3 regions of the Fusobacterium ulcerans genome follow, and region 3 is predicted to be linked to each of the others. Evidence: riboswitches for the same ligand, from Rfam matches in the RefSeq annotation. Region 3 holds a riboswitch; each other region holds the start of a gene.

Region 1 (8,436 bases), 350 kb from region 3:
ATAGCAACAAGAGTAGCACTTGGAGAAAAATTAAAAGATATGGCATATGGAACAGGAATCTACAAGAAGCCAAATGTAGTAGCAGTAAAAGTACCAGTATTCTCAACAGAAAAACTATCAAGTGTAGAGGTATCATTAGGACCAGAAATGAGATCAACAGGAGAGGTACTGGGAGTAGGAAACAATGTAGATGAAGCTATCTATAAAGGACTGCTTGGAGCTAACAGAGTGCACCTTATCAAAGACAGAAAAATACTGGTAACTATCAGAGATAAAGATAAAGATGAATTTTTACCAATTGCTAAGAGCTTAATTGCACATGGATCAATCTTGTTTGCAACAAGTGGAACACAAAAATTCCTAGCAGAAAATGGAGTAGAAGCAACAGTAGTAAATAAAATAGATGAACCATCGCCAAACATTTCAGATGTATTAAAAAATAGAGAAGTAGATCTATTAATAAATACACCAACAAAAGCAAATGACGCTCAAAGAGATGGATTTAAAATGAGAAGAACAGCAATAGAGTATGGAGTGGATGTATTAACAGCTCTTGATACAATTAATGCTATTCTTAGAATGCAGGATGGACATATAGAAGAAGACAAGCTAGATGTATTTGATGTAAGTAAAATCTAATAATTATATAAAATGGAACAGTTAAAAGCTTTAACAGCTTTAGCTGTTCTTTTTTTTATAAGTTTATAATATAGCATAATTTATTGGATTTTATTTCAAAAATAATATTATTCAAAGATTATTTTTTATAGGCATTGACAAATAAATGGAAATAGAGTAATACAATAGCATGTAGAAGTATAATATTTTAAAAGGAGAAAAATAATGGCTGAAAAAACAAAAGAGTTAATAGAAAATGCTTTAGGTCCAGAAGTATGGCTTAACCATTTAGAAAATGATTTAATGAAATTTTGGACTCTTCCAGATGCTGTAGAATTAAAAGATGATTTATTTCCAACATATCGTACAAATAAAGGAGAAGTTCTTTCGAAGAATCAAGAAGAATGGCCAGAAGAATTTAAAGAAGCTTTAAAAGATAAAATAACTGAAGGATAGAAACAGAATATAATTTTATAAGAGCACATTCACGTCAGACATACGCCTATGGTATAGCCTTTCATATGACTGGGAAACCTGAGTATCTGAAATTATGCAGAAAAGGTACTTTAGCATTAATAGATGCAATAGATGGAAATTACGGAATGTTTACTAAAAAAATATAGAAACAGGAGAATGGGGAGCAGAGAGATATGAACATACTAGTCAGGACCTTGCTTATGGAATTACAGGATTAGGAATGTATTATTTCTTAACTCATGATGTTGGAGTACTTCATAAAATAATTCAGCTTAAAGATTATATATTTAGTGTCTATTTAGATGATGGGCGTGGATATTTTACTTGGTATCCTAAACATACAAAAGATCCAGAAGTGCAGATAGTAGCTCAATTAGATCAGCTTTATGCTTACATAGTAATGCTTACACCAACACTGCCTCAGCCATACAAAGATATTTGGAAGAAAGACATGAAAAAAGTAGCTGATATATTGATAACTCATTTTTATAGTGAAAGATATAAATTCTTTTGGGGAGTAGAAACAGAAACTTCAAATTTATGCCTTGGGACTGATCATACAGACTTTGGACATTCAGTAAAAACTTTTTGGGTAATACAAAAAGTAGGAGAAATGTTAGGTGAACCTTTTTATATAGATTTTGCTCGTCCGAAGATTGATAAAATATCAAAAGATGCTTTTGTTGAGGAGAATATTTCTGATGTTATAAAAGGAAGCTGGGCATGTCGTCTGGATTCTGAAGGTAATATTGATATAGATAAAGAATGGTGGATATTAGCAGAGCTGGATCAGGCTTGTGAAATATTAGCTATTCATGATCCTTCTTATTATGCTTATTTAAATAACACACAGCGTTACTGGCTGGATAAAATGGTAGATCATGAATATGGAGAAATATGGCATATGGTAGATGGGAAAACTCATAAACCAGTAATAAATTATCCAAAAGTACATAACTGGAAGACATCATTGCATAGCTTTGAACATGTTTTATTCAGTTATATGACAGCCAGTCAGATAAAAAATAAAGAATTTGAACTTTATTATGCACTTCCTGAATGGGAAAATGCATCACACTATACAATAGCTCCATATATGTTCTTTGGGAATATAGTAAAAATAGAAAAGGGAGAAAAAATAGAGTTTATGCCAGATGGAAATAGTATTTCAATTGTAACTTACAATGGACTTCATTAATATTGCTTAATTAAGGGAGGAAAAAAATATGGATAAAAAAGAAATAAAAATAGGGCTTGCATTATCAGGGGGAGGTATGAGAGCTACTCTTTTTCATTTGGGAATATTAAAATGGCTGGCTGAAATGAAACTTCTAGAAAATATTGAACATGTATCAACAGTATCTGGTGGGAGTATTTGTGCTGGATTAGTCTATTCATCAAATAATATGAAGTGGCCTTCAAGCAAGGAATATCTTGAAAAAGTACTTCCTGAAATAAAGAAAAAGATTTTAGATAAAGATGTAACATTTGGAGCTTTTGGAAAAACTCTTGAAGGATGGGATATAAAGAAACTATTTGAAAGCAAGACAGAATCTCTTGCTAAAACTATGAAAAAATACTGGAAAATGGATGGAATAATTAAAGAATTATCTGAAAAACCAGCATGGTATATAAACTGTACAACTTTTGAAACTGGAAAATGTTTCCGTTTCAGTCAAAAAAGATGTGGAGACTATAAAATAGGATATTTTGATGGCAGCAATTTTCCTATTGCAGAAGCAGTAGCTGCTTCAGCTGGATTCCCCATACTAATAGGAATGACAGAAGTAAAAACTGATAAATATATCTGGAAAAATTATGAAGGAGAAGAGGTAAAATTACCAGCAGATAAAATTCACCTTTGGGATGGAGGAGTATATGACAATCTTGGAATAGAAGCTCTATACAAACCAGATAATGGTGGAGAATGCAGAAAGGGAATAAATTTCTGTATTGTAAGTGATGCTTCAGCAGGAACAGAGGAATTTACAAAACCAAGTAAAAATTTATTTGGAAAGCTGACAGATATAAAAAGACTTGTGGATATAGATATGGATCAGGTTGCGGGATTAAGATTGAGAAATTTTGTTGATTTTATAATTAATAAAAAATCAGGTATGTGTGTAAAAATTGGAAATTCAGCTGAAAAAATAACTGCTAGAGGAATAATAGATGAAAAAGTAAAAGAGAGACTTTTAAAAGAATGTTTAGGTAAAGAGGAAAGCGAAAAATTGAAAAACTATCCAACAACTTTATTCAAACCTAGTGAAAAAGATTTTGATTTAATAGTAAGGCACGGATATGAAAATGCTAAATGTGTATATTATTCTTATGAGTCAACACTTAAATAAATTAATTTTAGAAGAATAATTTCATATCTGCTATCCTAAAAAATCAAGCCCATGTAATTTTAAGAATTAATATTCTGAAATTCATGGGTTTTTAATTTTAAAAAAGAATAAAAATCAAAAATATAGTAAAGTTAAAACGGTTCGCTTTTATATAATAACACGAACACTGATATTTAATTCTCAAATTCTAAGTTTTATAAAAGAAAAAAATATTCCTTTATATATTTATGTTGACAAAGAAATAAAAAAATAATATAATTTTAAAGCGAATCATACCTTTAATTCTTAAAAGATTTCGTGAAAATAAAACAAAAAATTAACTGCATATTGTTCTATTTCAGAAAAGTTCTCTTTTTTATATAAAAGCGAACTTTTATTAGAATAAAAAATTAAGTTTTATTATATATACTATTATCAAGTATAAAGAATATTTTAATTGAATTTGAATCAGTGGATATTTATTTTTATACATAAAAATAATGCAGATAGGGGATAATAAATTAACAAATGCTAGTCTTTAAAAATAAATAAAAGTTAAAAAATAAGGGGAAATTTATGAACAAAGATAGAATTGAAGATATGGAAGAGGAAATAGATATATATGAGATAGTAGATATTTTTTTAGAGTGGAAGAAAATGTTTTTTTCAATTGTAGTTGTAGTATTTATTGCAAGTATAATAGTTTCATATTCTCAGAATAGGAATAAAAAAGATGAACTAAGGATAGAGTTTCATATAGACAAAGAAAGAGTTTTAAATGATGAGCTATATCAAAAATCTGGGATTCTGTTTCCACGTTTAGATTTGGAAAATATATCAAAATATATAAAAAAATCTGCTCTACAGCAAGAAATTCCGATAATACAGAATATAAAACAATATAATTATGGTTCTAATATTATAGAGATAAGAAATATAAAAAAAGAAAATAACACTATTTATTTTCTTGAAAGTAAAGATGGAGAAAAATTATTCGCTGAAAAAGATAAAATATTTTTTGAAATTAATAAATATATATCAAAAAAAATGGAAGAAATGATTACAGTGGAGGAGAAAAAAGCAACAGGAAATATCGAATATTTTTCTGGAGAAATGACAAGAAGTACAGATACTGTAAGAAGAGAAGAGTTAAGAAAAACGATTGAAATTTGTCTAGAACAAATGAGAACATTGACAGGTTTGAAACTTCAAAAAGGATATGAAAATATGGTAGTAATAGATAATGTGTCAATGAATAAAAAGGATAACTTTCTAAAAATATTTCTAATGATGAATATTTTTGGAATAGTAGCAGGAATTTTTGCTGTTATGCTGTGTGAATTTTCGAAGAAATATAATCAGAGAAAATTAAAAACAAAAATAAAATAGTAAATATAGTTGTATAATACTTGGTGTTGATACTAAAAGGGTATCAACATTTTTTTATTAAAAAATTTTTAAACTTAAAAAGGCTGCCATATAGACAGCCCCTTTATATATGTTAAATATTAAAAAGGTCCATAATTAATTGCCACTGCTATAACCATAAATACAACTTGCAGCAGGAACATAAATAGAAATAATGGTGTAATAAATCTATACCATTTCTCTATTGGAAGGCTCATAAGTCCACATACAGTGGCTGCTGATGTAGGCCAGAACATATTTGAGAATCCATCTCCAAACTGGAATGCAAGTACAGCTGTCTGTCTTGTAAGTCCAATGGCATCTGCAAGAGGAGCCATGATAGGCATAGATGTAGCTGCCTGTCCTGAACCAGATGGAATAAAGAAATTGATAAAGTTTTGTACAACAACCATTCCAATAGCTGCAACAGTTTTTGGCATAGTAGCAAGAGTATTAGCCATAAAGTTAATGATTGTATCAATTATATGACCGTTTTCCATTACTATAGTAAGTGATCTTGCTACTCCAACTGCCAAAGCTCCAAAGATAACATCAGAAACTGATTCTATAAAAAGAGAAGCAATCTGGCTGAAGTTGTATCCACCAACAAGTCCAGTTATCATCATCATAATAAAGAACAGAGTTGAAAGTTCGTTTAGATACCATCCAAGCTGGCTTGTACCATATACTAACAAAACTATTGTTACAACAAAAAGCATCATGATAAGTTTATGTTTTCCATTGAATGGAAGTTTTTCCATCTCTTCACGATTCATACCATTTGAAAAATTAAATTTAACATCTTTAACTATAGATAATTCAGGATGACGTCTTACTTTTCTTGCATAAAGCATAAGATAGATAATAGCAGCTCCTTGAAAAACTATAAAACATATGATTCTCAATCCTATTCCAGAACCTATTGGAAGTTCAGCTATTCCTTGAGCTATTCCAATAGTGAAAGGATTAAGTGTAGCAGCAGCAAATCCAGTAGCTGTACCAAGGATAACAGCTGCTCCTCCAACTAGAGCATCATATCCTAGAGCTACAGATATTCCCATGAATGCAGGAAGCAGACCATAAGTTTCTTCATAAAGACCAAAAGTAGATCCACAGATTCCAAATACTATCATGAAGATAGGGAAAATCATAGTTTCTTTACCATGAAATTTTTTGATAAGAGAACCAAGAGAACCATAAAAAGCTCCTGTTTTTATCAAAAGATATACAAAACCATAAGCAAAAAAGATAAAGAATATGATATCAGCAGTAGAAACAAGCCCTTCTACAACTGCCATAAACATATGGAAAGGAGATACAGGAGTCTGCTCAATATATTTGAATGATCCCTGAACAACCATAGTTCTATTTAAAACTGGATCTACAGCCCTTTCGTAAGTACCTGCTGGTATGATATAAGTTAAAACAGTTAAAATAACAAGAATGATTCCAATTATCACATAAGTATGTGGTATTGTAAGTTTTCTTCTAGTAGTGTTTTCTGACATTTTTTCCTCCCTCAAGATAATTTTAATATATAAAAACATGTTTTTGATATTTTTATAAAATAAAAAAGTCACAGCTCAGAACACTAAACTGTGACAAAACAACTTAATTATATGCAAAGCAAAAAATGCACATAGATCAGAATCACAGATAGCACTCCATTGAAGTAATCAATGACAGTAGTACAGATATTATCTATACTCCCAACAAAAAAGCTTCAGCATTCTTTTTCATTTCGGCAGAATTCCCTTTCAGATCACCTCACTGTTTGCTAAACTAAATGATCCTACTGATGTTTTCTGCGCCTCTATCTTTCTTTTTAATTTTATAAGGCTGATTATACGTCAACATACATAAAAAGTAAAATATAATAAATGAATCAATTATATTTTTTTTATAAATATAAAAAATGGACATAATAAAATCAATAGTTATTCTTTAATAACCAGAAATTAACTTCTTTTTAATTTTTTAAAATCTTCTTTTACAACTTTTAATAATTCAGGTTCACAATAAAGTTCCAAAGCAGTTCCAGTCATAGCTTTTACAGATTTGTGAAGTTTATCATATGCTTCTTCTGAATTTACATATTTTAAATATGCCTCATCATGAACAAAGCATACTTCATCAATATCAAGAGCTAACTCTGTATACATAGTAGGACAGACCTGACTTACATTTCCTATATCAGATGAACCACTGGCTCCATGTTTCTCATCTAAAAAATTACTTACTCCAACTTCTATAAGATTTTTTCTCATTAAATCCTGTAGAGATGGAAGATTTAATAAATTATCAAATGAATTTTCATACTTTTCATATTTCAAAACAGCACCTGTCATAAACTCTGCACCTTTTGCACAGTTTATTACTTTCTGAGTAAGAGTATTTAAATAAGCTCTGTCATTTGATCTGATATGAAATTTACATTCAGCAAAATCAGGAACAGTATTAGGGGCATCTCCTCCGCTTGTGATAATACCATGAATTCTTGAATCAGAAGTTATATGCTGTCTCAAGCAGTTTATACCGCTATACATCAACTGAACAGCATCTAAAGCATTTATTCCTTCATCAGGATGAGCAGCAGCGTGGGCAGCTTTACCTGTAAACTGGAATTTTATGCAGTCAATAGCCAGAGTTTTACAACTAAGATTATTATTAGCTTCCAAATGCATTTGAAGAACAACATCAATATCATCAAAAGCATTTTGCTCAACCATGTTTACTTTTCCACCTAAAGTCTCTTCAGCTGGAGTTCCAATTAAAATTACTTTACCTTTGAAATTATTTTTAAATTTTGATAAAACCAGAGCAGCTCCATAAGTTCCAGCAGCTATCCAGTTATGTCCGCAAGCATGTCCAGGAACTTTATCAGGTCCATATCCAGGAAGGGCATCATACTCAGCAAGAAAAGCTATGCTAGGTCCATTGTTATCTCCATATTCAGCTCTGAAAGCCGTAGGAAGTTCGCAATAATTTTCTTCTACAGTAAAACCATTTTTCTTTAAAAGGTCTATAAGGTATTTTGAAGAAAGAAATTCTTTTTCTCCAAGCTCGGGATTTTTAAAAATATAGTCACAAACAGCTTCAATATCTTTTTTGCAAGTGTCTTCAACAGCATAAAGTTCTTTTTTAATACCTTCTAATTTAAACATTTTTCCCTCCAGACTTATATTATTTAATAATTATAAATGTTACATCAAAAAATATAGCATGTCAATTGATTATTTGATATAATTAATTTGAAAGAGATATTCAGGAAGTAAATATATTTTGAAATTTCTTGACAAATTAGTGAAAAATCGTTATAATACTTCTTAGTAAAAATTAGGAGGAAAGAAATGAAAAGGTTAGAAATATCAATGCTTATTGACAAACAGATATTTGATCCAAACTTTTTTAATTCATTTTTCAATTTTTTTTTAAGAAAAATTTTTTCTAATTTTACACTTTATGATTGCAATTTAAATTTTTATATTATAGAGATATAACTTTTATAGTTATATCTTTTTTTTTAGAGGAGGTAAGATGAAAGGAAAGCTTATTCTAGAAAATGGTATGAGTTTTGATGGAAAAATTTTTGGACATTTTGGAG
Region 2 (8,436 bases), 1.1 Mb from region 3:
TAAAGAGTTTTTGTACTTCTTTTGGTATTAGACTGATATGTATAAAAAACTTAGAAAAAATGAAAGGTAAATTACCTAAGTTTGTGAAAAAATTATAATATTTTACTTTGCTTTTATATAAATTATAGTTTATAATTAAAATAAAATCATTTAAATAAGAGGGGAAAAACTATGAAGAAAAAAATACTAAATTATTTGGATGGAAATTATGAAAGCTTCAGTAAAAGTTTTAAGAAAATAGCTGATTATATCAAATATAATCAAAGTATAATATCTTTCATTTCAATAAATCAATTAGCAATAGAAACAGAAACAAGTCCGGCTACTATCACAAGATTTTCAAAAAATCTTGGGTTTAAGGGATATCCGGATTTTCAAAAGATATTCCAAAAGGAAGTAGAAAAAGAGACATCATATATGAAAGGTCTTAAAAATAGTATAGGAGAGGCAGCTACTGGAAGTAATATAATCAAAGATATTATTGATACTAATATAGAGCTTCTTCAGGAAATGGATATAGTAGAATTGGAAAAATCTTTAGATCAGGCTGTAGAATGGATAAAGAGCAGTAGAAAACTATATGTATTAGGGGCTAGAGGATCATATGCTCTTGCATATTATCTTTATTTTATGCTGAAAGAATTTAGAGAGGGAGTAGAATTGATGATATCAGGTGCATCTGATTTTACTGATAAACTTCTTTATTCACAAAAGGAAGATTTACTGTTTACAATTTCTTTCCATCCATATACAAATTTTACATGTCAAGTAACAGACTTCTTCAAGGAACATGGAAATAAAGTAATTACAGTAACAGATAAAAAAGATTCAACACTGGGAAATATATCTGATCTTGTACTGACTACTAAAAATGGTGAAAAAGCATATACTTTTGTTCCAGGAATAGTTTTAATAAATGCCCTTCTAGTAAAGCTTGGAATGGAAGACAAAGAAAATGTTATGAATAGATTTGACAAATTAAAGGAAATCACTGACAGATTTAATATATATATAGATAAATAGTATATTTGTGGGGGATGAGATATGGAGACAATCAAATATTCAGATTTTGCTAAACTTGAAATGAGAGTTGGAAAAATAGTTCATGTGGAAAAAGTACCTACTGCTGATAAATTGTATAAAGTACAAATAGATATTGGAAGAGAAAATACTGTCCAAACTGTTACAAGTCTTGTAGATTATTACACTCAGGAAGAACTTTTAGGAAAAGTAGTAGTTGTTTTAGTAAATCTTGAACCTGCAAAAATGAGAGGAGAACTTTCTCAATGCATGCTTTTATGTGCAGAAACAGAAGATGCATCAGAAAGTATCCTTTTGACACCAGAGAAGGAAATTGAACTGGGAACTAAAATAGTTTAATTTTATACATAAAATAGGAGAGATGAAAATGAAAAGAGTAGGATTTATCGGCTGCGGAAATATGGGAGAAGCTTTTCTGAAAGGAATAATCAATTCTCTCATGGTTGAAATAAGTGATATAAGTGTTTATGATTTAGCAAGAGGAAAAGAGATAGAAAATAAGTATGGAGTGAAGTCTCTAGAAAGTGATCTTGATGTAATTCACAACAGTGATATAATTTTTCTTGCTGTAAAACCTAATATTTACTTTGATGTAATTGATGAAATCAAAGATAGTATCAACAGCAGCAAAATATTAGTAGCAATGGCACCGGGAATAACTATGGAAGATATTCTTGAAGAAACAGAAAATAGAAACAGCAAAATAGTAAGAACTATGCCTAACCTTCCATTGATGGTACAGGAAGGATGTATAGCTTATTCATTCAATGAGAATCTTGAAGATGAAGAAAAAGATTTCTTTAAGGAACTTTTTGAAAAAATTGGAATGGCAATAGAGATTAAAGAGGAACTTTTTGATGCTGTAATAGGAGCATCGGGGTCATCTCCAGCATTTATGTTTATGTTTATAGAAGCTCTTGCAGATGCAGCAGTATTGGAAGGACTTCCTAGAGCAGCAGCTTATAAACTTGTAGGACAGACTCTTATAGGATGTGGAAAGCTTTTTCTTGAAAGTGGAAAACATCCAGGAGAATTAAAGGACAATGTATGTTCTCCAGGAGGAACTACTATAGTTGGGGTAAAATCTTTAGAGGAGAATGGATTTAGAGGGGCTATAATTAAAGCAGTTATAGAAACTATAAACAAATCTAAAGAGATGAGCAAAAAAGACAAATAGTTTTATATAAAAGGATGGATAAAAAAGAAGGTCTGAGAAAGAATTCTTTTGTCCATCTTTTTGATTTATCAGAAAAAACAGAGGTAATCTGAAGGAATATAGATATAAAATAGGAGTTATAGCTTTGGAAGGAAATAATTCCATTAAATAATAATTTGACAACCCTTGAGAATACACGATATACTAGAATATAAAACTAGAAAAAGGAGAGAAAAAGTGAAAAATAGAAACATAGCTTTGTGCATAATTTTAACATTTGTAACTTGTGGAATTTACAGTTTATTTTGGAATGTAAATCTTAATAATGATTTTGCTGAACATAATGGGAAAGAAAAAAATGGTTGGATGATGATATTTTTAAGCATAATTACATGTGGAATATATTATTTCGTATGGATATATAGAATGGGAGAAGAGATAGAAAAAGCAGGAGGAAAAAATGAAGGTATAGCTTATCTTCTTTTAAGTCTTTTTGGTTTTGGAATAATAGCAATGGCTCTTATCCAGCATCAGGAAAATGAATTATGTCCAAAAATAGAGAACTTATAGGAGTAATATTAATTGGAGCAGTTATAAGTTTTTTAGTGGTAGTTTTTTTCAATAAAAGCATATGCCTCTTTATCAATATATTTGGAATACCATGTCCAGCATGTGGAATGACAAGAGCCTATATGTCCCTTGCTCATTTAGATATAAGAGGAGCATTTTATTATCACCCTCTTTTCTGGAGTGTGCCATTTATTTTACTTGGGTATAAGAATAAAAAGATTATATATCTTCTTGGAATAATTTTTATAGGAGTATGGATAGTGAGAATGTACCTTTATTTTCCAGACATTGAGCCTATGAAATTTAATAATAGAGCTGTATATGTAAGAGTATTTAATGCAATAAAAAATATTATAAAATAAAAAGGGGGTTCCCCCTTTTTATTTTTATCTCATTAATAACATCATTTTTTTAGTAAGAGCTTTTGTTGCCTTAATATCTTCTAAAGAATCATGAGCTTTCAATTCTATTCCAAAATGATTGCACCAAGTTTCAAGCTTGTTATCTTTAAGTACAGGAATTTTTTTCAAAAGCTGCAATGCTGCAATCCATTGAAGTGGATCCAGTGTTGTTGCCTGAATATAGCTGAAAAGATATTTTTCTCCATTTCTCTTTAGAAACCTGTTTATAACATCTATATCAAATCTGACATTATAGCCTCCCACAAGAAACTTATCCTCTTTGTTGTATTTATCAATATGTTTATTTAAAATTTTCATAAATTTTATGAAGACTTCTTCTTCAGAATCGTATGTTTCAACTTCTTCTCTGGTTCTTCCTTGAATCTTTAAAGCTTCATCTGTGACTTCTGAACCTGGAAAGGGCTTTATATAGAAATTAAATTCTTCTGCAACTTCTTTTCCTATCTGTACTATTCCTGAGAGTTGAATAAGTGCTGATCTTTCAGTTATTCCTCCAGTTTCTGTATCTACAAAAAGTATCTTCATAAAAAATCTCCCTTAAAAATATTTATTTAATGTCTTATCTTGTAATTATTATATCACAAATATTTCCTATAAAAAACTTATAATAAAGAGAGAGTTGTATAAAAAGAATATCAATTTCTAAAAAAATTAATTTTTCTATTTATTTAATTTTTCATAAGCTGAAAGAATATTAGCTATCTGCATTTTTACTCCAATAATTAAAGCTGACTCATCAATATTAAACTTATCATTATGAAGAGGAGCAGTGATTTTCTTCTCTCTGTTTCCAACGCCTAAATTAAAAAAAGCACCAGGAATTTTTTCAAGGAAATATGCAAAGTCCTCTACTCCCATATCAGGAAGTTCTTTTACTTTTACCTTGTCTATTCCAAGAATATTTTCACCATTAGATTTAACCAAATCAATATACTCATTGTGGTTAATAAGAGCATTGTAACTGTCACGATAGAAAACCTCTCCTTTAGCTTCATAGGCAGCACTTACCAATTCAACTATAGTATTTACTCTTTTTTTAGCCTTATCTCTTACAGAGTTTGAAAGACTTCTCATAGTACCACAGCAAAAAGCTTCCTGAGCTACAATATTTTCTTTTGTACCACTCTGCATAGTTCCAAAAGTCAATACAAGAGAATCTCTTGAATCAATATTTCGGCTCACAATACTCTGCAATGCTGTAATGACATAAGCAGCTGTAACTACTGCATCTACTCCTCCACTTGGATATGCACCATGACAGCTTTTTCCTGTAATTTTAATATTTACATCTGTAGCCGAGGCATTCATTGCTCCATATTTAACAGCTATTTTCCCTGATTCTGTAGAAGGATCTACATGGAGTCCAAATATACAATTTACCCCTTCAAGTACACCATCTTCTATCATTGGAACAGCTCCTCCAGTAGTTTCCTCAGCAGGCTGGAATATAAATCTCACATTACATGGAAGTTCTTCTTTTTTATCAGCTAAAATTTTAGCAGTACCTAAAAGAATGGATGTATGAACATCATGACTGCATGCATGCATTTTTCCAGTGTTTTTTGATGAATATTCACAACCTGTATTTTCGAGAATTGGAAGAGCATCAATATCAGCTCTCAATGCTATGGTAATATTACTGTTTTTCCCTGTAAGATCAGCAACTATACCACTTTTTCCGATACCTGTCTTGTATGGAATTCCAATTTCATCAAGATATCTGCATATTATACCAGTAGTTTCCGGCAGATCAAAGTCCAGTTCAGGATGCTCATGAAGCTCTCTTCTCACACTTATGAACCATTGTTCAGAATTTTCTATACCATCAAAAAAAATATTTTTCAAATTCATTTCCTAACCTCCAAGTTATGTAATAAAAAAATCACAGCTATGAGAGCTGTGATAAAAATTTTTGACAACAAAAAGCATCAAAAAAAATCTATTTCCAGACAGCACTCCATTGATAAAAATCAATGACAACAGTATAAATATTTTCCATACTGCCAACAAAAATATCAGGGCTTGATACCTTCATTTCGGCAAAGTTCCCTTTCAAAATACCTCACAGTTTGCCAGACTAAGTATTTTTACTGATGTTCTCTGCACCTCTATCAAATTATTTAAGTTATATTTAAAGAAGTATATAGCAATTTAGGAAAAAATAATAATATATTTTTTATACTCTTTATATATATTTTTTGAATTATTAAATTTTTAAATTGTGTTGTAAAATCTCACTTAAATAAATAAACAGATTGAGGAGCAATCAACAAGAGTAACTATGTGGAGCTAGCCAGCTATGAAACACAGTGAAAGGGGAGATTGCCGAAATTTCGATTTTGTGAGGCTGACAAATTGATTTTTGGAATGCAGATAACATCTGTATAACTGTCATTGGGGAACCAATGTTGTGCTTTCTGTTGAGTCTTTTTTCTAATGGAAAATTTTAATAGTAGCCTTATTTTAATTTTTTTGTGATGAATATCGACCAGCGGACTGCAATCTGCTGGTTTTTTTTATTACAAAATATTTTTTAAAGGAGATTTTTTTATGAGAGTAGTATTAAAGTATGGTGGTTCAAGTGTAGCAACGATAGAAAAAATAAAAGCGATTTCTGGATATATCAGTAAGCTGAAGAGGGAAAAGTATGATGAAATCGTTGTTGTTGCTTCAGCAATGGGAAAGACAACAGATGCTTTAATAAAGATGGCTAATGAAATTTCTTCAAATCCTGATCAGAGAGAACTTGATTCTCTACTATCAACTGGAGAACAGCAGACAGTGACGCTTTTATCTATAGCATTGAATGCAGAAGGAGAAAAGGCAGTATCACTTACTGGATCTCAGGCAAATGTAAAAACTATGGGGATTCATACAAAGAGTAAGATAAAAAGTATAGATGTAGAGAGAATAGAAAATCATCTGAAAGATGGGAAGATTGTCATAGTAACTGGCTTTCAGGGAGTTAATGACGATGGAGATATAACAACTCTAGGGAGAGGAGGGTCAGACACAAGTGCTGTGGCTCTGGCAGCTGCTCTAGGGTGTGAATGCAGAATATATACAGATGTGGAAGGGATATACAGTGTAGATCCCAGAAGATATAGAGATGCAAAATTACTGGATAAAATTTCATATGAGGAGATGATGGAGATGGCACACCTTGGTGCAGGAGTAATGGAAACAAGAGCAGTGGAATTAGGGAAAAAATTTAATATACCAATTTTTGTAGGAAGAAGTTTAAGTGAAACAGGAGGAACATATATCATGGAAAAAAATAGTGCTTTAGAAGAAAAATTAGTAACTGGACTTAGCATAGCAAATGAAATAATTGTAACAACAATCTCAAATATAGATTACTCAGCAGAGAAGATAGCAGAGATATTTTCTACAATAAATAATTGCGGACTGAATATAAATATGATCACTCAAAATATAAGCAGAGATAGAAAGACAGATATATCATTCAGCTGCACTCTTGGAGAAAAATATCTGTTGGATCAGGTAGTAGAGCAGATAAGAAACAGATACCCAGAAATTGAGATAGAGTATCAGGATAATTTAGGAATGATATCAGTTGTGGGAATTGGAATGATAAATAATTCAGGAATAGCAGGAAGATTTTTCTCAGCATTGAGCAGTGCTGGAGTGGAATTTTATCAGGTGACTACTTCTGAAATAAGTATATCATGCAGTGTAGACAGAAATTTAATAAATAGAGCGGTAGAGTCAGCTGCTGTAGAATTTGGACTTTAGGAGGAAATGATGAGAATAGCTATAGTAGGGGCTACTGGATTAGTAGGGGGAACATTTTTAAAAGTATTGGAAGAAAGAGATTTTGATATAACAGAACTTTATCTTTTTGCATCAAAGAGAAGTGCAGGAAATAAAGTGATATTTAAAAGTAAAGAATATACAGTGGAAGAACTTACAGAGAGTAGTTTTGACAGAAATATAGACATAGCACTATTTTCAGCTGGGGGAGATATAAGTAAGAAATTTGCTCCAATAGCAGCAGAAAAAGGGGTGCTAGTTATAGATAATTCATCTGCTTGGAGAATGGAAAGTGGAGTTCCTCTGGTAGTACCAGAAGTAAATCCTGAGACAGCCTTTAAAAATAGTGGGATAATAGCAAATCCTAACTGTTCGACTATTCAGTGTATGCTTCCTCTAAAAGTGTTAGAAGAAAAATATGGTTTAAAAAGAGTTATTTACAGTACTTATCAAGCTGTATCTGGAAGCGGTCATAAGGGAATAGAAGATTTAGAAAATGGACTTAGGGGAGAGGAACCAAAGACTTATCCTCACCCAATAGTAAATAACTGCCTTCCACACATAGATAAATTTTTGGAGAATGGGTACACAAAAGAAGAGATAAAAATGATAGATGAAACAAGAAAGATATTGGGAATACCAGACCTTCCTGTAACAGCTACTTGTGTAAGAGTTCCAGTAATGAATTCACATTCTGTTTCTATTACAGCAGAGTTGGAAAGAGATTTTGATTTGGAAGAATTGAAAGAGGCTCTGGGAAATTTTGCTGGAATGGTGCTTGTAGATGATGTAAATTCTAATGAGTATCCATTGGCTTCTGATGCTACTGGACAGGATAAGGTATTGGTAGGAAGAGTGAGAAGAGATTTCAGCACAGAAAAAGGAATAAATTTGTGGGTAGTTGCTGATAATATAAGAAAAGGAGCAGCTACAAACGCTGTTCAAATTGCAGAACTTTTTAGAGGGATGTAATAGAGAAATTTAATGGAGAATAAGAGAGAAAATATAATTAAGAAATTTAATTGCTAAAGAAGAAAGATATAATTGAGAAATATGGGTGAGGAAGAAAAGAAAAAATATGATTAAAAAATTTAATTACAAAGGAAGACAGAAATATATAATTAGGAAATATGATCAAAAAAGAAGAGTGAAAAATGTGATTGTTGAAGAAAATAGAGCAATATTATAGAAGAATGTAACCTAGGAGGAAATAGATGGAATTGTTTACAGGATCGGGAGTTGCCCTCATAACTCCCTTTGATGAAAATGGTGATGTAAATTACTCAAGACTTAGAGAGATACTTGAATTTCATGTAATAAATCATACAGATGCAATAATAGTAACTGGGACTACTGGTGAAGGGAGCACTCTCAGTGACGAAGAAAAAATTTCAGTAATAGAATTTACAGTAGATATAATAAATAGCAGAATACCTGTAATAGCAGGAACTGGATCAAATGATACAAGACATG
Region 3 (8,436 bases):
TATTCTTTTCTTTTCATTTTCAGTAAAGTCAAAAGAGAAAATTGATTTTTTTTCAGTTTTGCATGTGTAACATGGTGATTTTCCAGTATCTTTCAGATATTTAGGAGCAAGACATAAAAAAGAAACAGTCCAAATGATACCAATAATACTGCAAATAAGAAACATAGGTTTATACCCAAAATGTGTAATTTCTCCAGTGATAGTTCTTACAGCAAAGAATTTATCAGCTACTAGACCAGCTGTAAAAGGAGCAAGGAAAGAACCTAGATTTATAAACATATAAAAAAGACTGTAAGCAACTTCTCTTTCAAGAGTACTTTTATGTGAATAAATATTTCCTACAAGATTAGTTCCATTAGCTTTGAAGAATCCATTTCCAATAATGATGGAAAGAAGTCCAAAATATAGTTGATAAATATTAGAACTTGTAAATAAAAGAAAATTTCCAAGAGATATAAAAGCTCCACCTAAAATTATAGATTTTTGCTGTCCTAGATACCTATCTGACAACCATCCACCAATCAATGGAGTAAGATGTAATATTCCTACATAGAACCCATAAAGTGAAGTGGCTTCTTTTGGTGAAAGGCCAATGCCGCCTTTAATAACAGACGTGGTAAAGTAGAGAACAAGCAATGTGGATATTCCATGATATGAAAACCTTTCCCAAGTAATAGTGAAACACATAAGCCAAAAGGAACTGGGATATTTTCTTTTGAGATTATTTATAAAATCCAACAACATAAAAATCCTCCAAAACATTCAATAGCAATCATTTATTCTGCTATTATATAGTATTTCCTATCAAATTAAAAGCAAAATAAAAAAAGGGCACAGAAATATTCTGTGCCATAGATATTTTAATTAATATTTGAATTTTCTAAATGCATGCTTATCAGCACCACAAGGAGGACAAGTCCAATCTTCTGGCAGATCATTGAAAGAAGTTCCAGCTTTAATGCCATGCTCAGCATCACCAACAGCAGGATCATAAACATATCCACACACTTCACACATAAATTTTTCAGTTTCGTTAGTATCATGTTCCTTTACTTCAGCAAAAGCATGCTTGTCAGCACCACAAGGAGGACAAGTCCAATCTTCTGGTAAGTCATTAAAAGAAGTTCCAGCTTTAATACCATGGTCTACATCACCAACAGCAGGATCATAAACATATCCACAAACTTCACATATATATTTTTTCATAGGTAAACCTCCAATAAATTTTTCAGAATAATCTATAAGAATTATATCACGATTTTTATAAAGGGTAAATATGAATTATTAAATTGAGTTGCTGAGTTTTGAATTTTCTTCTAAAGCTTTAACAAGATGCTTGTCAATAAGATAAAGTCTTCTACATACTTCACGAGATATATTCAGAATAAATTTATTAAAGAGCACTATATTAGTTTTAGATAATTTGTGCAATGACATTTTTGAAAACTGTAACACTGACAGTTCACTCATGGCAACAGCAGTTCCAACATATGGAAGTATACCAATAAGAGCAACTTCTCCAAAACAATTTCCAGTAGTGAAAGTTCCTATATCAAAATCAACTTCATCTTTTTTATGAAAAAGTTTAACTATCCCATTTTCGATTATATAAATATTGTTAGGAGAGCTATCTTGCTCAAATATAATTTCACCTTTTTTGTAATTTTTTAATGTCATCAATGAAAGCATTTCTTTGGTTTCCTCTTTGCTGAGAGCACTAAATAGAGGGGTCTTTTCAATTACTTTAAAGATAGTAGAGTATTCATCCATAAATTGATCTTTCATAAAAATTTCCCTCCTTATTTTTTATTCAGGTAACCTTCCAATAAAATATTATTGTATTATTATAATATACCAAATGAAATTTAAAAATCCTTCAAAAAAAGAAAAGTAAGTGAAAGGGTAATTATTTTGGGAAGTCTTAAAGAGATTACAATAACTTTTAAAAAAAAATTAGAATTTCTATTGACTTTTAAAAAAAGTCAAAGTATACTTATATTGAAAGAAGTGTGTTATATTTTTAGAAAAAGCATACATATATATCATAAATGTTGCTTATCTAAGAATTCTATGACATAGCGAGCGTATAAGACAATTGAATATTTATATATAAAATAGAGGTGCATTTATGGAGGTAGTATGGAGATGCTAAGAGAAAAAGCTCTCAATGCTTCATGCGAAGGACGTAGTTGCCGAAAGAAAAAAGATTGCTTATGGTTTTTTTTCTTGGGGGTTGCAGGAATATGCAACAACTGTCACATTTATTGTGGAGAGCTATTTTGGGTTGAGTAAAATCAAGATCAAATCATGCTTACAGTTTAACTATGTCTATTATCACATGCATCTTTTTTAATTTTTTGAAAATTTAAATTTAAGGAATTAGGAGGAAAAAATTATGAAATCAATGATCAGATTAAGAATGAGTTCTCATGATGCGCACTATGGAGGAAATTTAGTTGATGGAGCTAGAATGTTACAATTATTTGGTGACGTTGCTACTGAACTTTTAATCCAAATGGATGGAGACGAGGGATTATTTAAAGCTTATGACAGTGTAGAATTTATGGCTCCTGTATTTGCTGGAGATTTTATAGAAGCTGTTGGTGAAATAGTAAGTTCTGGAAACAGCTCAAGAAAAATGGTTTTTGAAGCTAGAAAGGTTATTGTTCCTAGACCTGATATCAATGATTCAGCAGCAGATGTTTTAACTGAACCAATAGTTGTATGTAGAGCTAGCGGAACTTGCGTAACTCCTAAAGACAAACAAAGAAAAAAATAAAGATAATTTAATCTAATTGAAAGGAGATGGAAATGGAAAAATTAATAATTACAGCTGCTATATGCGGAGCTGAAGTAACTAAAGAACAAAATCCAGCAGTTCCTTATACTGTAGAAGAGATAGTAAGAGAAGCATATGGAGCATACAAAGCTGGAGCTTCAATAATTCACTTACATGTAAGAGAAGATGATGGGACTCCTACTCAATCTAAAGAGAGATTTAAACAATGCATGGATGCAATAAGAGAAAAATGTCCAGATGCAATAATCCAGCCATCTACTGGTGGAGCAGTTGGAATGACAGATCTTGAAAGATTACAACCTACTGAATTAGGACCAGAAATGGCAACTCTAGATTGTGGAACTTGCAATTTTGGTGGAGATGAAGTTTTCACTAATACAGAAAATACTATTAAAAACTTTGGAAAAATAATGATCGAAAGAGGAGTAAAACCTGAAATCGAAGTATTCGACAAAGGAATGGTAGATTATGCTATAAGATATGCAAAACAAGGATTCATCAAAAAACCTATGCATTTTGACTTCGTTTTAGGAGTACAAATGGCAGCAAGTGCAAGAGACCTTGTGTTTATCAGTGAAAGTATCCCAGAAGGTTCTACATGGACAGTAGCTGGAATAGGAAGACATGAATTCCCAATGGCAGCAATGGCTATCACTATGGGTGGACATGTAAGAGTTGGATTTGAAGACAATGTATACATTGAAAAAGGTGTACTTGCTAAATCAAATGGAGAACTTGTAGAAAAAGTTGTAAGATTAGCTAAAGAATTAGGAAGAGAAGTTGCTACTCCTGATGAAGCTAGAGAAATCTTAGGATTAAAAAAATAATTTAACTTGAATGATAGAAACTAAAATATAATTTAAGGAGGAGATTTTAAATGATAAAAGGATGTAAATACGGAACACACAGAGTTATAGAACCACAAGGAGTTTTACCACAACCAGCTTTAAAAATAAATAACGACATGAACATATACTCAAATGAGATATTAATAGATGTAATGGCATTAAACGTTGACTCAGCTTCATTCACTCAAATCGAAGAAGAAGCAGGACACGATGTAGAAAAAATCAAAGCTAAAATAAAAGAAATTGTTGGTGAAAGAGGAAAAATGCAAAACCCTGTAACTGGATCAGGTGGAATGCTTATTGGAACTATCGAAAAAATTGGAGACGATTTAGTTGGAAAAACTGATCTTAAAGTTGGAGATAAAATAGCTACTCTAGTTTCTCTATCTCTTACTCCATTAAAAATAGATGAAATTGTTGATGTAAAACCAGATATCGACAGAGTAGAAATCAAAGGTAAAGCAATACTTTTCGAAAGTGGAATCTATGCTGTATTACCAAAAGATATGCCTGAAACTTTAGCTCTTGCAGCTCTAGATGTAGCTGGAGCACCTGCACAAGTTGCTAAATTAGCTAGACCTTGTCAATCAGTTGTTATCCTTGGATCAGCTGGAAAATCAGGAATGCTTTGTGCTTATGAAGCAGTAAAAAGAGTAGGACCTACTGGAACTGTAATTGGATTAGTAAGAAATGAAAAAGAAGCTGCTCTATTAGCTAGAGTAAGCGACAAAATAAAAGTAGTTATTGCTGATGCTACAAAACCAATCGAAGTATTAAATGCTGTATTAGCTGCTAACGATGGTAAAGAAGTAGATATCGCTATCAACTGTGTAAATGTACAAAATACAGAAATGTCAACAATTTTACCAGTTAAAGATTTAGGAATAGCTTACTTCTTCTCTATGGCAACTTCATTCACTAAAGCTGCTTTAGGTGCTGAAGGTGTAGGAAAAGACGTTACTATGATCGTAGGAAATGGATACACTAAAGACCATGCTGCAATCACTTTAGAAGAATTGAGAGAAAGTGCTGTATTAAGAGAAATATTCAACGAATTATATGTTTAATCTTTTGCCTTAAAAATAACTTAAAAACTAAGACATGAAATTAAAATTAGAGGAGATGATAAAATGAACACAGTTAACACTAGAGCAAAGTTTTTCCCAAATGTAACAGATGAGCAATGGAACGATTGGCATTGGCAAGTAAAAAATAGAATAGAAAGTTTAGAAGACCTTAAAAAATATATCACTTTGAGTGCAGAGGAAGAGGAAGGAGTTAAGAAAACTCTTGAGACTTTAAGAATGGCTGTTACTCCATACTATTTCTCATTGATGGATAATAATGACCCTAACTGTCCAGTTAGAAAACAAGCTATTCCTTCAATAAAAGAAATTCATCAAGCAGAAGCAGATCTTTTAGACCCATTACATGAAGATGAAGATTCTCCAGTTCCTGGATTGACTCACAGATATCCAGACAGAGTACTTCTATTAATAACTGATATGTGTTCAATGTATTGCAGACACTGTACTCGTAGAAGATTTGCTGGAGCAAGTGACGATGCAATGCCTATGGACAGAATAGACAAAGCTATTGAATATATAGCTAAAACTCCACAAGTAAGAGACGTATTATTATCAGGAGGAGACGCTTTATTAGTTTCTGATGAAACTTTAGAATATATCATCAGCAAATTAAGAGCTATTCCTCACGTTGAAATAGTAAGAATCGGATCAAGAACTCCAGTTGTTCTTCCTCAAAGAATAACTCCAGAGTTAGTTGAAATGTTGAAAAAATACCACCCAATCTGGTTAAATACACACTTCAACCATCCAAAAGAAGTAACACCAGAATCTAAAAAAGCTTGTGAATTACTAGCTAACGCAGGAATTCCTCTAGGAAACCAATCAGTTCTTTTAAGAGGAATCAATGACTGTGTACATGTAATGAAAAAATTAGTTCATGAGTTAGTAAAAATGAGAGTAAGACCTTACTACATTTATCAATGTGACCTTTCAATGGGATTAGAGCATTTCAGAACTCCTGTTTCTAAAGGAATCGAAATTATTGAAGGATTAAGAGGACATACATCAGGATATGCTGTACCTACATTCGTAGTTGACGCACCTGGTGGAGGAGGAAAAACTCCTGTAATGCCTCAATATGTAATCTCTCAAGCTCCACATAAAGTTGTATTGAGAAACTTCGAAGGAGTTATCACTACTTATACTGAGCCTGAAGAATATCATGAAGAGTGTCAATGTGAAGATTGTAAAGCTCACAAAACAAACACTGGAGTATCTAAACTTCTAAGTGGTGGAGCTATGGCAATAGAACCAAAAGAACTTGACAGACATAAAAGAAACGAAAAATAATTGACTATATGAGGTAGCGATATGATGGATACTTATGATCTACTGAAAGATTATAAAAGAGTGTCAATAATAGGAATGGAAAAAAATGTAGGAAAAACAACTGTTCTTAATCAATTGATAGAAGATATAGGTACAAAGAAAATAGTTGGACTTACTTCTATTGGAAGAGATGGAGAAGATACAGATGTTGTGACTAATACTCATAAACCTAGAATATATGTTTTTCCAGGAACATTAGTAGCTACTGCCAGAGATTGTTTGAGAAACTGTGATATTACAAAAGAAATTTTGTATACCACAGATTTCTCAACCCCTATGGGGAATATCATAATAATGAGAGCAATTTCAGCAGGTTATGTAGACATAGCAGGTCCTTCTTATAATGCTCAAATAAAGAAAATTTTAGATATAATGGAAAGTTTTGGAAGTGAATTATCTTTAGTAGATGGAGCTTTAAGCAGAAAAGGAAGTGCAGTAGGTGATGTAACAGAAGCTACTATATTGGCAACTGGTGCAGCATTATCTTTAGATATGGGAAAAGTTATTGAAGAAACAGCTAATACTGTATCGCTTCTTACTTTGCCTAGTCTTGAAGATAAAGAGCTGAAAGATAAAATTAATAAAATTTTCCAAGATGCTAGAGTTGGAATAATATATAATGACGGTGAAGTAAAGACTCTGGAAGGCATGGGACCTCTTGAGTCAAATGATGAAATAAAAAATTACCTTAATGACAGAATACAAGCAATAGCTGTTAGGGGAGCTATTACGAAGAAATTCATTGAGATTCTGATCAAAAATAGAGGTAATTTTAAAAATATAAAATTGATAGCAAAAGATGGTACAAAGGTTTTCGTAGATTTTCTAACTCAAAAGAAATTAGAAGCCAGTAGTGTAGAGCTAAGGGTTATGAATACTATAAATCTTCTTTTTGTAACATGCAATCCACGTTCTCCTCTTGGATATGAATTTCCAAAGGATAAATTTAAAAAGTTTTTAGAAGAAAAAATAAAATATAAAGTTGTAGATGTGGTAGGTGAGCGGAATGAGATTTATAGATGATAAAAGTCTAGAGAGATTAGGATTTAGAAAGCTTTTGACAAGAGTTGAAACTCTCTCTCCTTATGGGAAAGCTAAGCTGAAAAAGCTGAAGAACTATTTAAGAGGAGAGGAACAGCTTCTTGAAGAAGAATTTGTAAAAATGGAAGTTTTTATGAATTTTTCTGAAGAAAATAAAAATCTGATTAGAGATATCGAAGGGATAATTCACAGATTAAAAGATATAAAAACAGTTGTAAATAATTGCTTAAAGGAAAATATATTAGATGATGTAGACCTTTTTGAAATAAAGGCACAGGCACTTTTAATGGAGGAATTAAATCTTTTGTTAAAAAAACTGCCAGAGGAACTGAAAGATTTTGATCTGGAAAGCATGGAAGAGATGATTGACGCTCTAGATCCAGATAAAGACAGATTACCTACCTTTTATGTTTATGACAGTTACTCACTTGGACTTAAAATGGTGAGAGATAAGAAAAAAGATGTAGAAAAAAGAATATTCGCTGCGAAAAGCTTTGAAGAAGTATCACAATTAAAAGAAGAGAGATTGGAGATACTTGTAGAAGAAGAGAGAGAAGAGCTGGAAGTGAGAAAACAGCTTACATCTATCTTATTAAAAAAAGCAGAGGGATTTTTGAAAAATATAGATAAAATAGGGAATCTAGATTTTTTAATGGCTAAGGTCAGATTTGCAAAAACTTATGGAGGTATCAGACCTGAGATATCTATAAATAATGAAATAGATGTTGCTGGACTGGTAAATATAGAAGTAAGAGAAATGTTAGAAGCTAAAAGCAAAGCTTTTACTCCAATTGATGTGAAATTAGGATCAGGAGTTACCATAATAACAGGAGCAAATATGGGAGGAAAAAGTGTTGCGTTAAAAACTATAACAGAAAACCTTTTACTTTTCCATATGGGATTCTTTGTTATAGCTGAAAAAGCAAAATTCCCGCTTGTAGATTTCGTATTTTTTATATCAGATGACATGCAGGATATCTCTAAAGGTTTAAGTACTTTTGGAGCTGAAATAATGAAGCTTAAAGAAGTAAATATATTTTTAGATTTAGGAACAGGCTTTGTGGTTTTTGATGAGTTTGCTAGAGGAACTAATCCAAAAGAGGGACAAAAGTTCGTAGAAGCTTTAGCTAAATATCTAAATGATAGACCTACAATATCTCTTATGACTACACATTTTGATGGAATAGTTGGAGATAACATGAATCATTATCAAGTAGTAGGGTTAAAAAATGTGGATTTTGAAAACTTGAGAAGAAAAATAGAACTAAGTAAAAATTCTATGGAACTTATTCAGGAATACATGGACTTCAGACTTGAAAAGGCGGACAAG

What was found. A riboswitch is a leader RNA that binds a small molecule or an ion and turns the genes downstream of it on or off. The one in region 3 is predicted to bind lysine.
Region 1: another riboswitch for lysine. It lies ahead of C4N20_RS00810 (YfcC family protein); the one in region 3 lies ahead of kal (3-aminobutyryl-CoA ammonia lyase).
Region 2: another riboswitch for lysine. It lies ahead of C4N20_RS04155 (aspartate kinase); the one in region 3 lies ahead of kal (3-aminobutyryl-CoA ammonia lyase).

What each region holds. Positions count from the first base shown of each region.
Region 1 covers NZ_CP028105.1:161,280-169,715, reverse strand. The annotation lists gene carB (carbamoyl-phosphate synthase large subunit) at 1-639, shown strand, start outside; gene C4N20_RS00830 (hypothetical protein) at 844-1,074, shown strand; gene C4N20_RS00825 (AGE family epimerase/isomerase) at 1,316-2,293, shown strand; gene C4N20_RS00820 (patatin-like phospholipase family protein) at 2,322-3,446, shown strand; gene C4N20_RS00815 (hypothetical protein) at 4,002-4,814, shown strand; gene C4N20_RS00810 (YfcC family protein) at 4,934-6,340, opposite strand; lysine riboswitch at 6,482-6,656, opposite strand; gene C4N20_RS00805 (M20 family metallopeptidase) at 6,791-7,996, opposite strand; gene C4N20_RS00800 (carbamoyl phosphate synthase small subunit) at 8,370-8,436, shown strand, end outside.
Region 2 covers NZ_CP028105.1:916,742-925,177, reverse strand. The annotation lists gene C4N20_RS04190 (MurR/RpiR family transcriptional regulator) at 172-1,023, shown strand; gene C4N20_RS04185 (tRNA-binding protein) at 1,045-1,380, shown strand; gene proC (pyrroline-5-carboxylate reductase) at 1,409-2,218, shown strand; gene C4N20_RS04175 (DUF4234 domain-containing protein) at 2,435-2,767, shown strand; gene C4N20_RS04170 (DUF2752 domain-containing protein) at 2,743-3,129, shown strand; gene C4N20_RS04165 (3'-5' exonuclease) at 3,154-3,714, opposite strand; gene C4N20_RS04160 (M20 metallopeptidase family protein) at 3,850-5,040, opposite strand; lysine riboswitch at 5,132-5,308, opposite strand; lysine riboswitch at 5,437-5,613, shown strand; gene C4N20_RS04155 (aspartate kinase) at 5,740-6,945, shown strand; gene C4N20_RS04150 (aspartate-semialdehyde dehydrogenase) at 6,955-7,935, shown strand; gene dapA (4-hydroxy-tetrahydrodipicolinate synthase) at 8,178-8,436, shown strand, end outside.
Region 3 covers NZ_CP028105.1:3,345,448-3,353,883, reverse strand. The annotation lists gene C4N20_RS15505 (peptide MFS transporter) at 1-744, opposite strand, end outside; gene C4N20_RS16870 (rubredoxin) at 865-1,206, opposite strand; gene C4N20_RS15495 (Crp/Fnr family transcriptional regulator) at 1,285-1,785, opposite strand; lysine riboswitch at 2,108-2,285, shown strand; gene kal (3-aminobutyryl-CoA ammonia lyase) at 2,396-2,779, shown strand; gene kce (3-keto-5-aminohexanoate cleavage enzyme) at 2,812-3,627, shown strand; gene kdd (L-erythro-3,5-diaminohexanoate dehydrogenase) at 3,678-4,715, shown strand; gene kamA (lysine 2,3-aminomutase) at 4,779-6,026, shown strand; gene kamB (lysine 5,6-aminomutase reactivase subunit KamB) at 6,048-7,088, shown strand; gene kamC (lysine 5,6-aminomutase reactivase ATPase KamC) at 7,072-8,436, shown strand, end outside.